DNA from 3 places in the Microbacterium terrae genome. Region 3 is predicted to be linked to each of the others. Evidence: predicted binding sites of a transcription regulator. Region 3 holds the regulator's gene; each other region holds the start of a gene.
The links. Region 3 encodes LexA, which represses DNA repair genes until DNA is damaged. Its sites were predicted from a motif close to TCGAACANNTGTTCGA; they were not measured.

Region 1 (5,030 bases), 1.2 Mb from region 3:
CGCGCGCGGGATTCGGCCTGCCGACGCTGGATCCGCCCGACGCCGAGGAGATCGCCGGAACGGCGGCGGAGCAGCTGTACGGCGCGGTCGCGGTGGAGTCGAACGGATGCTTCACCTGGCGAGCCGACGAGCCGGGGTCGGATCCCGACGGCGCCTGGATCGTGTGGCCCGACGGCGCCCATCAGGACGACGACGAGGTCGTGCTCGCGACCGGTGAGGTCGGAGACGGCGACCCCGTCGCCGCGATCGGTGCGGTGGTCGAGGTCGACGACCTGCCAGGTGGGTCGAACGCCGACTCGTACTTCGGCTCCTTCGCCCGCTTCTGCGGCGCCGACGAGACCGGGGTGCTGGTGCTGACCGAGGCGGAACCGGGCGGCGTGCCCGTTCCCTGACGCAGGGTCTGCGATGCCCGCCGCCGTGTTGCGGGTCGGTTTCGCGCGGTGAAATCCCCGCGACGAAACTCGCCTCGCCCTGGTGACGACGCAAGCGCGCGGGTAGGTTCACCCAACGGCGACAGGGCGCATCCGCTGGTCGCCGCTCCGGGTTCAGGGAGCGCGCGCATGACGAAGACAGACGACACGGCCACCACCGGCAAGGCGGCGCGGTCACCGCGCACGGGCCGAACGGGCCGCACGATGGAGAACTCCGTCGACGCGGTTCCACCGCTCGGCCGCCTCTTCCCCCTCGGCCTGCAGCACGTGCTCGCGATGTACGCCGGCGCGGTCGCCGTGCCCCTGATCGTCGGCGGCGCGCTGGGCTTCTCGCCGGAGGAGCTCGCCTTCCTCATCAGTGCCGATCTCTTCGTCGCGGGGCTCGCCACCATCGTGCAGTCCATCGGGTTCTGGCGTTTCGGAGTGCGACTGCCGCTCATGCAGGGCGTGACCTTCGCGGCGGTGGGTCCGATGATCGCGATCGGGCAGCAGCACGGCGTGCAGACGGTGTTCGGCGCGGTGATCGCGTGCGGCGTCTTCATGATCCTCATCGCACCGTTCTTCTCGCAGCTGCTCCGCTTCTTCCCGCCGATCGTGACCGGCACCGTCATCCTCATCATCGGCCTGTCGCTCATGCGGGTCGCAGCCGGGTGGATCATGACCGGTGCGACCGAGGAGCACCCGGGCGCTCCGCCGATCAACGTGGCTTTCGCCATGGGCACGCTGCTCGTCATCGTGCTGATCGAGCGGTTCGCCCCGCCGGCGCTGCAGCGGGTGTCGGTGCTGCTGGGTCTCGTGATCGGCACGATCGCCGCCCTGTTCGTGCCCGGGATGGTCGACTGGTCGCACGTGGCCGACGCCCAGTGGTTCGCGATCGTGACCCCCTTCTACTTCGGTCTGCCGCAGTTCGAGATCTTCTCGATCCTGTCGATGCTCGTCGTCGGCATCGTGATCATGACCGAGACGACCGGCGACATGATCGCCGTCGGCGAGATCGTCGAGAAGCCGGTTACGCGTCGCCAGCTCGCCGACGGCCTGCGCGCCGACGGCCTCGGCACCGTTGTCGGCGGCATCTTCAACACGTTCCCGTACACCGCGTTCGCCCAGAACGTGGGGCTCGTCTCGCTCACCGGTGTGCGATCGCGCTTCGTCGCGACGATGGCCGGCGCGATCCTGGTGGTCCTCGGCCTCATCCCCGCGGTGGCGGCGGTGGTCGAGGGCGTGCCGCGTGCGGTGCTGGGCGGCGCCGGCATCGCGCTGTTCGGCATGGTGGCCGCGTCGGGCATCCGGACGCTGACCAAGGTGCGCTTCAACAACAAGAATGTGCTCATCGTGGCGATCTCAGTGGGCATCGCGCTCCTGCCGACGGTGACGCCGACGATCTACGAGGAGTTCCCCACCTGGTTCCAGCTGATCTTCGACTCGGGCATCTCGGCGGGCGCGATTGTGGCGATCCTGCTGAATCTGCTGCTGAACTCCGAGGAGATGCGCGCCGCGCGCGCAGCCGACCCGCACATCGACGCGTCCGACGCGGTGCGCGGCCCCGCCGCCGTCGCCCTGGTGCACCCCGACGCCGAGGGCACGGGATTGATCCCGACCCAGCTGCTCGAGGGGGCAGGGACGGATGCCGGGGAGGCCGACGATTCCGCAGCGACGGATGACGTGGCCGTGATCGTCGGCGCTGAGGCGGGAACTGATGCCGCCGAGCCGGCGGCTCCCGACGATACGAAGTAGGCCGGCCGGTCGACGCATGACCGGGCCGGTCCACACAGGTCGACCCGGCGTGGCAAAGCTCGAAGCCCGAGAACTGCCCGGGGCCGGGGCGAACCGGAGGCAGTGCGCGAGCGCCCTCTGAGCACGGACGACGGTGGAGACCCCGCGGAGCAGGCCACTCCCGGGCTCCGCCGTCGTCGATTGCCGTCGTCGATTGCCGTCATCGATCGCCGCCATCGAGGGGCGGGTCGTGTGCACCTCAATACGGCGGCGGATCACCGTCGGGGACATCGGTCGGGAGGAAGCGCAGCGTCGGCGAAGGCACGTCGACGTAGGTGCGCCCGGCCGGCGTGGTCCATTCGAGCGATCCGCCTCCGAGATGGCGCACCCTCCACTGCTGCGAGTGCTTCAGCACGTGATGCCGACGACAGACGTGGGCCAGATTGTCGACGCGGGTCTCGCCGCCGAGCGCTGCGTCGTGGCTGTGGTCGATATCGCAGCGCCACACCGGCTGGCGGCACCCCGGAAAGCGGCAGTGCTCGTCGCGCACGCGCAGCGCGCGCTGCAGATCTGCAGTCGGGCGATACCCGTCGACAGCGAGTACGGCTCCGGTGACCGGATGTGTCATCACCCGCGTCCAGCTCGTGGCCCCGCCGGCGAGGCGCCGGGCGGTCTCGGCGTCGATGGGGCCGGCCCCGGCGAGCTCTGCGCCGTCGTCGCGCACCCCCGCGAGCGCCAGCACCGGAAGCGTCACCTGCACGCGCGCGCGGATCGCGTCGAGCCCGTCGCCGGCCGCGAGCGGACCACCCGCGAGCGCGAGGTCGGCGAGGATGTCGGCGCGCAGGTGGTCCATCGTGCGCGCGTCGCGCTCGGCCGGCGTGCCGTCGTCGTCGAACAGTTCGAGCGTCGCAGCGTCGTCGTGCGATGACGCCTGTCGCACTTCGTGCGCCATCTGGGTGAGTCTGTCGTGGATGCCGTGCCCGATCACCGACGGCACCACCGCGAGCACCTCGGCCATGCCGTCTTCGACGTCGCGCACGAACACGCCACGGCGACCACGGGCGCGGCGATGCCGCTCGGCGGCCGACGTCGGCTCGGCGCGCGCGGCGAGGCTGCGCGCGATCGGGCGCAGTCGGCCAGGAGTCTCTCCCTGCGCGCGATCGAGGGCAGTGTGCTCATACCTGCCACGCGCGTCGTCGTCGACGATCGCCGCACCCGCGTCGACGATCACCGACGCGTGCGTGCGGGTGATGCGTCCTTCGGCGAGGGCGGTGTGGGTGGCGGGGAAGCGGGCCACCATGGTCCAGGCATCGGCCATGCGCGCCTGAACGACGCGGTCGCTCACCCGCAGCGCCGCTGCCAGCTCGGCGGTGGTGTTGCGCAGCGGCATCTCGCGGTTGCGGAAGTCTGCCGGAAGCCGCTTCGACTGCAGGTCGGCGATGTCGCGGGCAGCGACGAGAATGACGTTCTCCTGCGCCTGCAGCGTCGCGATCATCGACTGCAACGCGGCGAGCGAGTCGGCCAGGTGCACGAGCGCCGCGTTCTCGGCCGCACGCACGTCACCCGTCGCGTCGTCTGCAGGTTCTATTTCCATGGATCCATCATGGCATGAGGCTCGGACATTTGTTCGAGTCATCTACGGGCGGGCGACCGCGCAGAGCCCAGCGGCATCCGGTTCCGTGCGGTCACACGTAACCACCCGGCAACAGATATGCGCCACCCTGGACCCATGTCGATCAAGGTGGCGCTCGAGCATTACACCGGCTATGACTTCGCCGAGCCGGTGACGGTGCATCCGCATCTCGTGCGCCTGCGTCCCGCACCGCACTCGCGCACGCCGATCGAGGCGTACTCGCTCGCGATCAGCCCGAAGAACCACTTCATCAACTGGCAGCAGGATCCGTTCGGCAACTGGGTGGCGCGCATCGTCTTCCCCGAGAAGGTGAGCCGCCTCGAGATCACCGTCGGCCTCGTCGCCGACATGATGGTGATCAACCCGTTCGACTTCTTCATCGAGGAGTACGCCGAGCGGTTCCCGTTCGCCTACGCGCCCGAGCTCGAGGCCGACCTCGCCCCCTACATGGCGCCCGTCGACGACAGCGCAGAGGCGAAGGCGTGGATGCTGGCGCAGCCGCCGCTCCCGGTGGAGGGTGTGCCGACCGTGCAGTTCCTCTCGGCGCTCAACCGGTCGGTGCACGACGCCGTCGCGTACGACGTGCGCATGGAGCCGGGCGTGCAGTCGCCCGACGAGACGCTGAGCCGTGCGATCGGCTCGTGCCGTGACTCGGCCTGGCTGCTCGTCGCGCTCCTGCGGGCGCACGGGCTCGCTGCCCGCTTCGTGTCGGGCTACCTCGTGCAGCTGGCCGCAGACCAGGCGTCGCTCGACGGGCCGAGCGGTCCGACAGCCGACTTCACCGACCTGCACGCCTGGGCCGAGGTGTTCATCCCCGGCGCGGGCTGGGTCGGGCTCGACGCCACCAGCGCCCTGTTCGCGGGCGAGGGGCACATCCCGCTGTCGGCCACCCCGCATCCGAGCACCGCCGCGCCGATCGAGGGGGCGACGGCGCCGGTCGAGGTGCAGTTCCACTTCCGCAACGAGGTGCGCCGGGTGCACGAGGACCCGCGCACCACCAAGCCGTACACCGGGCAGCAGTGGGAGCGCATCGACGCGCTCGGTGAAGCCGTCGACGAGCGCCTGCGCGCGGGCGACGTGCGCCTCACGATGGGCGGCGAGCCGACGTTCGTGGCGCTCGACGACGCCACCGCCGCGGAGTGGAACACCGCCGCCGACGGCACCCACAAGCGCGAGCTCGCCACCGGCCTCGCCGAGCGACTCCGTGCCGCGTACGCACAGGGCGGAGCCGTGCACCGGGGCGACGGCAAGTG
Region 2 (5,030 bases), 720 kb from region 3:
GAGCACGACCCCGAGGGCGTGACCCTCTCGAGCGAGTGGTCGCGGGTGGCGGGTCTGCGCAGCGACGCCGAGGGGGAGCAGGCATCGGTCGACGCCGCGCTCGCGCGGGTCGCGGCTGGCACTTACGGCACGTGCGTGGACTGCGGCGAGAGGATTCCGCCGGCGCGACTGGCGGCGCGACCGACGGCGTCGAGGTGCGTGGCCTGCGCGGAGCAGCGCGGCTTCTGACGGATGCTGTCGCGCACGTTGCGGAGCGCGGGTTCCAGGTGCGGGTGGGTGAACAGGTAGCCGGCATCGGCCAGAGCACCGGGAAGCACCCAGCGACTCTTGAGCACCAGCTCGGGCTCGGTGCGCAGCGCCCACATCGCCGGCTCGAGCATCCAGCGGGCCACCGGCAGTCCGAACGGCATCCCGACCGCCTGTCGCAGGGTGCGCATGAGCGTGCGGTTGTCGGTCGGATGAGGCGCGGCGATGTTGACGGCACCGCTCAGACGTTCATCGTCGCGGATGAAGCGGATCGCACCGACCACGTCGTCGATGTGCACCCAGCTGAACCTCTGCCGACCGTGCGTCCGATGGCCGGTCGCGCGGAGTGCGCCGGTCGGGTGCGTGCCGATCCCGCGGTAGCGACGGTGCGGCGGGCACCAGCCGTCGAACTGCGTGCCGCCGAGGCCAACGCGGGCGAGGGCGAACAGCATCCTGGTCGCCGGGCCGTCTCCGAGCACGATCGCCATCCGCAGCGCGACCCGCCGGGTATGCGGGAGTGCGCCCGCGAAGAGCTCGCGCTCCCACGACGTGGCGACGTCGACCGAGAACCCGTCGCCGACGACTCCGGTCGCCTCGGTGTTGGGCCGGTCGGTCGTGTGGCGGTAGATCGTCGCGGTCGAGGCGTTCATCCACACGCGCGGGGGTCGCGCGGCAGCGGCGACGGCGTCGTGCAGGGCCCGAGTGGTGTCGATGCGAGAGGAGAGGATCTCGTCGCGGTTGCGGTCGGTGTAGCGGCGATTCACCGAGACTCCGGCGAAGTTGAGCAGTACGTCGGCGCCGTCGACCGCCTGACGGAGGGCTTCGGGGTCGTCCCACCCGATCGGGGCGTTGCGACCGATACGGCGGATCTCGTACCCGTCGGACTCGAACGCCGCCGAGACCGCCTGCCCGACGAATCCGCTCGCGCCCGCGATGACGGCCACTGGAGGGGCTGGGGTGTTCATGGGCTTGAGTCTACGCTTGTTCTGAACATGTTCAGAAATTCGGCCCTCGAGCCGGAGACGCGGGTCGGATCTGCGCGCTGACCCGTGCGCTCCGACATCGCAGTCTGTGGTGACGCGGGTGATGGATGCGGTGCGTGACAAGACGATGTTCGCGAGCCGATCCTCTCTCGGTCGGCGCGAAGCGCCGAGTGTCGGAGGTATGTTCTAGTCTTTCCGTATGTTCCTCGATCCGTCAGACCTCCCCGACGACGTGACGTCGTCGAGCGAGTCGCGGCATTCGGGTAACGACGACTGGGGCACCGGTGAAGCCTTCGAACCACTCGATGACCTGAGTCTTGTGACGGAAGTCGCCGACATGATGGCCGTGTTCGCAGCCGAGCGGTTCGTGCGCATCGACGCGATGCGCCGCTCTGCGGTCGCGGATGCCGCGCGCTACGGCGGAGCATGTGTGGAGATCGTCGAGCGCTCGGTGCGGCTCGAACTGGCTGCGGCGCTGCGGCTGACGGAATCCACCGCCGCCCGCCTGCTGCACCTCGCGGAGGCACTGGTCGGTCGCTACCGCATCGCGCTCGAGTCTCTCTGGGGTGCCCGAATGACGGACCGCCACGCGGAAGCGATCGTCGATGCATTCGAACAGCGGGAGGAGAGATTACGCGACGAGCTGCTGCCCGTCGCTGTGTGCTTGGCCGAGAAGCTCCCGCTCGGCTCGTTCCGTCGCGCTCTTCGCAAGCTGATCGAGGCGGAGTCCGAGGCAACGCTTGCCGAGCGATTCGCGTCGGCCATCACGAGGAGGCGTGTCGTCGTCGACCAGCCTGAGGAGGGAATGGCATGGCTCCACGCGCTCGTGCCCGCGGTCGAGGCGCAGGCGAGCAGTGCGCGGCTGACGGCGATGGCGAAGGTGTTCGCAGCTGATCCCGCCGAGACGCGCACACTCGACCAGATTCGTGCCGACATCCTGTGCGATCTGCTCGTTGAAGGCGACACCGCGATCCATCCCGACGGCGCGCGCGGAATCCGCGCGACAGTCTCGGTCACGGTGCCTGTGCTCGCGCTGCTCGACGCAGAAGCGGGCGAACGCACACGCGCGGACGGCGGCGCAGAATCTGCTGCTGGCGTCGCGCGTGCCGATGGCGTCGTCGCGCGTACTGTCGGCGCAGACCGTGCGGGCGCCGCGGAAGCAGGTGATCGCATCGAGAGCGATCGGCGCATCGGCGACTCGACGTCCGGAGGTGCCCGGCGAGCCCTGTCGTCCGCGTGGGTGGAAGGGCTCGGTCCCATCCCGATCGATGTGGCTCGTGACCTGTGTGCGGGCGCGGATGGGTGGATGCGTGTGCTCACCCATCCGGAGACGGGCGTGGTGCTCTCCGTGGGTCGCACGCAGTACGCACCGCCGCCGGCCATGAGGCGACTCGCAAAGTGGCGGGCAGATCGATGTATGGCACCCGGGTGCGGCATTCCGGCGGCGCGCTGCGAACTCGACCACACGATCGCGTGGGAGCACGGCGGTGAGACCTCGCTCGATAACCTCGCACCCCTGTGCAAGGGGCATCACACCGTCAAACATCATGGCGGGTGGACGGTGAAGCAGGTCGATGGCGCTGGTGCGATCGAGTGGACCTCGCCCCATGGGCGACGTTACGTCGTCGAGCCGGAGCGGCGGGTGCCGATGTTCCGGCCGTCACGGGAGCCAGCGCCCTTCTGATCGAGGCGCTCGAGCCGACCGGGATGCCGCGGCAGCGGGCCCTCGAAAGCGAGCAGTGAGCGTCGCGCTCCCTGGTTCGCTGGTGCGCTACCGCGTGCCGAGCGTGGCTTCACCCAGCGCGGCCTCAAGCGTCACCGGTTCGGCGCCGCGGTGGGCGACCCCCTCGGCGATCGGCGCATCCGTCCCGAGAGATCGGAGGTAGCCACGGAGACGAAGTCGGCGCTGGTGCGCAAAGGAGATCCGACCGGCTCGCCAACGCTCGAAATGCTCCGATTCAAGCTCGAACCACGTCGTCACGCGCTCGGGTGTCGCTTCGAAGCCCAAGCTCTTCGTGAAGTCGCGCACGGCGGCCGTCGCGGCACCGGTGTGATCGAACAGCGTGTCGTCGAGATCGAATCCGACCGCTCGCCACGAACTCACGTCAGAGCCCCGCCCACGCACCCTCGATCGGCAGATCGCGTCCCACGATGCGGCACGCGGCGCGATGGCCGGAGCACATCGCGGCGGTGACGGTCGCCGGATCGTCGGTCCAGGTGGCCTCTCCGGCGAGATGGAGCACGCCGCCGATCGGGGTCGCGAGGGTGTCGTGGTCGGCGGTCGATGAACCGGGCACCATGTAGGCGTACGAACCGTGCGAGAGCGGGTCGTCCTGCCAGTCGGTCACGTGCACCCGGGTCGGGCGCTGCACCCTGTCGCCGTAGAGGCGGCGCAGCTGCACGAGGATCGAGTCGACGATCTCGTCCTCGCTCCAGTCTCGCGTCGCCTCGGCAGCCGGGCCCGCCGCGAACGTCAGCAGCGTCGGCGCCTCGTGCAGGGTGGTGAGGTCGTACCAGGAGTGCCACCACCGCCCCTCCTCGCCCTGCTGGCGGATCGCGTAGACGCCGTCGTCCCAGAACTTCGTGCCGAACCGCAGGAACACCTTCTCGAAAGCGTTCATCGTGAGCCTGCTCAGCGCACCGGCCACAGGTTCGGGGACTGGGGGATCGATGACGAAGTCGTCGGACTGCAACACGCCGACGGGAACCGTGACGACGGCGTCGGCCGCGGTGAAGGTGCCGTGGTCGGTCACGACCGTGACGCCGTCGTGCGACCAGCGCACCTGCGAGACGATGTGGATGAGACGGACGTCGAGTCCGCCCGCGAGACGCCGAGGAAGCCGGTCGTACCCGTCGGGGAAGACCACCTCGTCGCCGTCGATCACGTCGTCGTCGAGCCCGTGCGCCGCGAGATCGTCGATCCAGGCGCCGTACTGCTCCTCCGACCGGTGCTCGAGATACTCGCGCACGCGTTCGGCGCGCTCGTCGTCCCACCCTTGGGCGGCGAGGGCGGCCTCGGTCACGTCGCGGTACGAGTCGGATGCTGCGGACTCCGCGATGATTGGGAGCAGCGCCGCATCGACAGTGTGGATGTCGTCGATGAAGCCCTGAGCCTCAACGTCGCTGAGACGCACGCCGTCGGGTCCGTAGTAGGCGATCGGCCTGCTGTCGGGCTGATACCCGCCGACGGTGAACTCGACGGTCGGCATGCCGAGCGCCTCGGCCGCTGCAGCGACGGGGTTGTCGGTGATCCCGTGGATCCACGATGCGCCGAGGTCGGTGGTCAGACCGAACCGGCGGTCGGTCGACACGCGGCCGCCGACGCGATCGCGGGCCTCGAGCACCACGACGCGCCTTCCGGCGCCCGCGAGCAGGCGCGCGGCGGTGAGCCCCGAGACTCCGGCGCCCACCACGATCGTGTCGAAGGTCTCCATGGGATCAGACCGCCGCACGCTCGTGAAGCGCGGATTCGAGGGAGGTGCCGTTGATGTCGAGGTAGAGCCGCTGCTCGGTGACGGACAGCGTCATATCGTTGCGGCGCTCGATCGAGGCGGCGCCGCGGTCGACGAAGCCGGCGTCGAAGCTGCGCACCGGGATGTTCTCGGCCCGATGAATGCGCTTGCCCTGCCAGGGGGCGACGACCTTCGCCGGGTCGCGGTGTGTGTAGACGGCGGTGCGTGCCGCCTGCATGCTCCCGGAGTGCAGGCGCGCGGCATCCGGCGCCCCCACCTCGATCCAGGCCTGGAGGGACCCCGTGAGATCGCGCACCAGCACGGCCGGCTCATCCGTCGCCGAGATGCC
Region 3 (5,030 bases):
TAGAACCGCTCATCCTCGACGCCGCGGAACAGGCGCGTGCCCTCGCCGGCGTCGACGGTGTTCCAGCCCATGTGAGGCAGCACCGGCGCATCGAGCTCGGTGACGACGCCCGGCCACTCCCCGAGTCCTTCGGTGTCGACGCCGCGTTCCACGCCGCGCTCGAAGAGCACCTGCATGCCGACGCAGATGCCGAGCACCGGCCGGCCGCCGGCGAGGCGACGGCCGATCAGCTCGTCACCGCGACTCGCTTTGAGCGCCTCTGCCACGGCACGGAACGCCCCGACGCCGGGGACGAGCAGTCCGTCGGCATCCATCACGAGTCCGCGATCCGCTGTGAGCCGGGCATCGGCGCCTGCGGCGATCAGCGCCTTCACGGCCGAGTGCACGTTGCCGGAGCCGTAGTCGAGCACGGCGACGAGCGGCTTCGAGCCGCCCGCGGTCATAGCGCGCCCTTGGTGCTCGGGATCCCCTCGACGAGCGGGTCGAGAGCCTTCGCCTGACGGAAGGCTCGCGCGAACGCCTTGTACTCGGCCTCCGCGATGTGGTGCGGATCGCGCCCCGACAGCACGCGCACGTGCACCGTGAGCGCCGCGTTGAACGAGATCGCCTCGAAGGTGTGGCGCACGAGCGACCCGGTGAAGTGGCCGCCGATGAGGTGGTGCTCGAACCCGGCCGGCTCGCCCTCATGCACGAGGTAAGGCCGCCCGCTGATGTCGACGACGGCCTGCGCGAGCGCTTCGTCGAGCGGCACCAGCGCGTCGCCGTACCGCGAGATGCCGGCCTTGTCGCCGAGGGCCTCGCGGATCGCCTGGCCGAGCACGATCGAGATGTCCTCGACGGTGTGGTGCGCATCGATGTCGGTGTCACCTGACGCGCGCACCGTGAGGTCGGTGAGCGAGTGCTTGGCGAACGCGGTGAGCATGTGGTCGAAGAAGGGCACCGTGCTGTCGATGCGACTGCGCCCGGTGCCGTCGAGGTCGAGCTCGAGCTCGACGGTGGACTCGCTCGTCGCGCGCCGGAGCGACGCGGTGCGGGGTGCGGCGGTCATGCCTGCGAGTCTATCGACGCGAGTGCCTCGAGGAACGCCGTCGACTCCGCCTCGGTGCCGGCCGTCACACGCAGGTGGTGCGGGATGCCGACATCGCGGATGAGCACTCCTCGGTCGTACAACGCGCGCCAGGTCGCCGCGGGATCGTCGACGTCGCCGAAGAGCACGAAGTTGGTCCAGGAGTCGTGCGGCGTGTACCCCAGCGCTTCGAGCGTCGCCGAGATGCGGTCACGCTGCTGCACGATGTCGTCGACCATGCGCAGCATCGTCGGAGCGTGCCGCAGCGCCGCAGAGGCCGCCGCCTGCGTGAGTGCGCTCAGGTGGTAGGGCAGGCGCACGAGGCGGAGTGCGTCGATCACGGCAGGGTCGGCGGCGAGGTAGCCCACGCGCGCCCCCGCGAACGCGAACGCCTTGCTCATGGTGCGCGACACGACAAGCCGCTCGCGCCCCGCAAGCAGGGTGAGCGCCGAGCGCTCCTCACGGGGCGCGAACTCGAAGTACGCCTCGTCGACGACCACGACACCGTCGGTTGCGTCGTACACGGCCTCGATCACGTCGAGGCCGAGCGGGGTGCCGGTCGGATTGTTCGGCGCGCAGAGGAACACCACATCGGGCGCCGCGTCGGCGACCTGCTCGGCAGCGCTCTGCGCCGACACCGTGTAGTCGGCGGCCCGGTGACCGGCGATCCAGTCCGCCCCGGTGGCGCGCGCCAGCAGCGGATACATCGAGTACGTCGGCGCGAAGCCGAAGGCCGTGCGTCCGGGGCCGGCGAAAGCCTGCAGCACGTGCTGGAGCACCTCGTTCGAGCCGTTCGCGGCCCACACCTGCTCACGGGTCAGCCCGTGGCCCAGATAGTCGGCGAACCCCTCGCGGAGTTCGGTGAACTCGCGGTCGGGGTACCGGTTCACCTCACGGAGGGCCCGCGCGATCGAGTCGACGATGTCGTCGGCCACCTCCTGCGGAACGGGGTGGGTGTTCTCGTTGACGTTGAGGGCGATCGGGAGCGGCACCTGCGGCGCGCCGTACGGCGTCATACCGCGCAGATCGTCACGAATCGGCAGGTCTTCCAGGCGGGCGGTCACCTCACCCATCGTAGAGCGAGCGGTCGCATGCGGCTCGTCGCCGAGGACGCCGTGCAGACGTCACTTCTCGGCGCTGGGCGCGTACTCGAGCGGGAGGGCGACCTGGTCGCCGACGAGAAGAGTCGCCCCGTCAAGGGCGTTCAGACGCACGATCGCGTCGACGACATCGCGGGGGTCGGCCTGAGGCGCGACCTCTTCGGCGATCGACCAGAGCGTGTCGCCCACGCCGACGGTCACCGTGGTGAACGTGCCCGCGACGGCTCCCGCGTCGCGGGTGGCGATCGCGGCGCCGCCGCTGATCACCGCGGCGCTGAGGGCGATGACCGCCGGCAGCGCGGCGAGGAGTGCGAGCACGCGGCGTCCGCGCAGCGTGAGGCGCAGCCGCGTGCGCGGGCTGCGCAGGGTCGGCGCCGTGGTGCGGAACGTGGGTGCGGTGACGGCGATCGCGGTCATGGCTCCTCCTCTGGTGGTGAGAGGTTCGCATCGGCCGCTCGGCCGGGAGTGGCCGATGCGAACTTCTCTTCCGAATGTATCTTCGAGTCTGTAGGGTGTCAAGCATCGAAACCGAGGTCGGTTGATCGAACACGACACGCGGAGCGGGTCCGCGATGCCGGCATCCGAATCGGATACGGTTTCGACACGAGAACCACACCACGGACCTCCGACATTCGAATACCGGTGCAGCCGGCCGAGGTCCGGTCCATCCGACAGGAGCGGCACATGAGCGACACCGGCGGGCGTGAGAAGCCGCAGACGCGGCGGCGCAAGAGCCTCAGCGACAAGCAGCTGGCGATCCTCGAGGTCATCCAGCGCTCGATCGCGCGGCACGGCTACCCGCCGAGCATGCGCGAGATCGGCGACGCAGTGGGCCTCAAGTCGCTCTCGAGCGTCACCCATCAGCTCAACCAGCTCGAGCTGAGCGGCTACCTGCGGCGCGACGCCGGCAAGACCCGTGCGATGGAGGTGCTCATCGACCTCCCGGGCGCCTCGGTCGAGAATCCGGCCGACACCGCCCCCGCCGTCGGCGACGCCGCGCTGGTGCCCCTCGTCGGCCGCATCGCCGCCGGCGTGCCCATCACGGCCGACCAGCACGTCGAAGAGGTGTTCCCCCTCCCCCGTCAGCTCGTCGGCAAGGGCGACCTGTTCATGCTCAAGGTGTCGGGCGAGTCGATGATCGACGCCGCGATCTGCGACGGCGACTGGGTCGTGGTCCGCTCGCAGCCCACCGCGGAGAACGGCGACATCGTCGCCGCCATGCTCGACGGCGAAGCCACCGTCAAGACGTTCCGCCAGCGCGACGGCCACACCTGGCTGCTCCCCCGCAACTCGGCTTTCGAGCCGATCCTGGGCGACGATGCGACCGTTCTCGGCAAGGTCGTCGCGATCCTGCGCGCCGTCTGACCGCGGGGCCGGTGCACGGAGCGCCCGATGTGCGCCACAATGGCGCCATGACGGATGCCGCCGCCCCTACGCAGCCCCTCGCCGACAATGCCGCCCTCGCGGCCCGCATCCGCGAACTCGAGGCTGAGAACGCCCGACTCACCGCGGGCGAGGCGTCTCCCACGGCGCCCCAGCGCGCCAAGGCCGCCGGCAGCCGCTGGCGGGCGTTCCTCTCCGCGCTGTGCATCGTCATCGCGACGATCCTCGTGCCCGTGTCGATCGTCACGGCGTGGGCCCGGCTCGAACTCGTCGACGAGACGCGCTTCGTCGAGACGTTCGCGCCCCTCGCCGACGACCCGCACGTGCAGGCGCTCGTCGCCGATCAGGTGACGACCGCGATCGACGAGTCGATCGACCTCGAGGGCGTCACCGACGACCTGTTCGACGGGCTGCAGGGGCTCGACCTCCCGCCGCGCGCCCTCGACGCGCTCGAGCTGCTCCGCGCGCCCGCGGCACAGGGACTGCAGGGGCTCGTCGACACGACTGTGACCAGGCTCGTCGAGTCCGACGCCTTCGCCGATGTGTGGGAGACGACGCTGCGTGCCAGCCACCGCGCCCTCGAGGCCGTGGCCGCCGGCGGAACGGCGAACGGGGCCGTCGTCATCGGCGACGGCGGCGAACTCGGCATCCAGCTCGCCCCCATCATCGAAGAGGTCAAGGAGCGGCTCATCGACCGCGGCATCGGCTTCGCTTCATCGATCCCGGTCATCGAGAAGACCATCGTCGTCGCGCAGAGCGACGCGCTCGCCATCGTCGGCACCGTCTACAACCTCGCCGTCGCCGCCGGCTGGTGGATGCCCGTCATCGCCCTGGTGCTCTTCCTCGCGGGCATCCTCATCGCGCGTCGCCGGTCGACGGCGCTCCTGGGCACCGGCGTGGGCATCACGGTCGGGGCGGGCGTGCTGTCGATCGCCCTGGCGATCGCGGGATCGGTGCTCGCTCTCAGCGCCCCGAACCTCGGCGTCTCGTCGGCCGCCCTCGCCTCGATCTACCAGCAGGTCACGGGCGACATGCGCGACACGGCGACCGTCTTCATCGTGCTCGGCCTGCTGCTCATCGTCATCGGCTGGCTCTCCGGCCGCTGGCGCGGCGCTCGCGCCACGCGCGACGGGGTCGCGTCTGTCAACTCGGGCCTGCGCGGCTCGGTACGCGGCCACGGCCTCGACACCGGCGGCTTCGGCGCGTGGATGTATGCGCAGCGCGTGCTCGTGCGCGTCGTGCTCGCCGTGCTCGCGGTGCTCTGGCTGATCCTGCTGCGGCCGCTGTCGCTCGCCGACGTGTTCCTCGTCGTGATCGTGTGGCTGGTCGTCTGGTGGCTGACGGAGCTCGTGCAGGTGCGCCCCGACGAGGCCGTGACGATCGTCGAGGACGCCGACGTCGCCGCCGCGGAGCCCGTAGACGCGACGGTCATCGTCACGACGCCGGGCGACGACACGGCGGGCGACACGCTGCCGCTGCCC

Region 1: JOD63_RS14035 (HNH endonuclease signature motif containing protein) is a predicted target of LexA. The motif match lies at 3,760-3,775, and genes of this name have one in related genera.
Region 2: JOD63_RS05170 (HNH endonuclease signature motif containing protein) is a predicted target of LexA. The motif match lies at 1,403-1,418, and genes of this name have one in related genera.

Annotation. Positions count from the first base shown of each region.
Region 1 covers NZ_JAFDSS010000001.1:3,072,476-3,077,505, reverse strand. Annotated here, with positions in the region: gene JOD63_RS14045 (hypothetical protein) at 1-392, shown strand, start outside; gene JOD63_RS14040 (nucleobase:cation symporter-2 family protein) at 561-2,165, shown strand; gene JOD63_RS14035 (HNH endonuclease signature motif containing protein) at 2,404-3,738, opposite strand; gene JOD63_RS14030 (transglutaminase family protein) at 3,874-5,030, shown strand, end outside.
Region 2 covers NZ_JAFDSS010000001.1:1,125,276-1,130,305, forward strand. Annotated here, with positions in the region: gene JOD63_RS05160 (TraR/DksA family transcriptional regulator) at 1-228, shown strand, start outside; gene JOD63_RS05165 (epimerase) at 123-1,211, opposite strand; gene JOD63_RS05170 (HNH endonuclease signature motif containing protein) at 1,612-2,913, shown strand; gene JOD63_RS05175 (HAD family hydrolase) at 3,001-3,333, opposite strand; gene JOD63_RS05180 (flavin monoamine oxidase family protein) at 3,335-4,663, opposite strand; gene JOD63_RS05185 (YaeQ family protein) at 4,668-5,030, opposite strand, start outside.
Region 3 covers NZ_JAFDSS010000001.1:1,842,495-1,847,524, forward strand. Annotated here, with positions in the region: gene hisH (imidazole glycerol phosphate synthase subunit HisH) at 1-443, opposite strand, end outside; gene hisB (imidazoleglycerol-phosphate dehydratase HisB) at 440-1,048, opposite strand; gene JOD63_RS08575 (histidinol-phosphate transaminase) at 1,045-2,139, opposite strand; gene JOD63_RS08580 (LysM peptidoglycan-binding domain-containing protein) at 2,191-2,583, opposite strand; gene lexA (transcriptional repressor LexA) at 2,851-3,531, shown strand; gene JOD63_RS08590 (hypothetical protein) at 3,579-5,030, shown strand, end outside.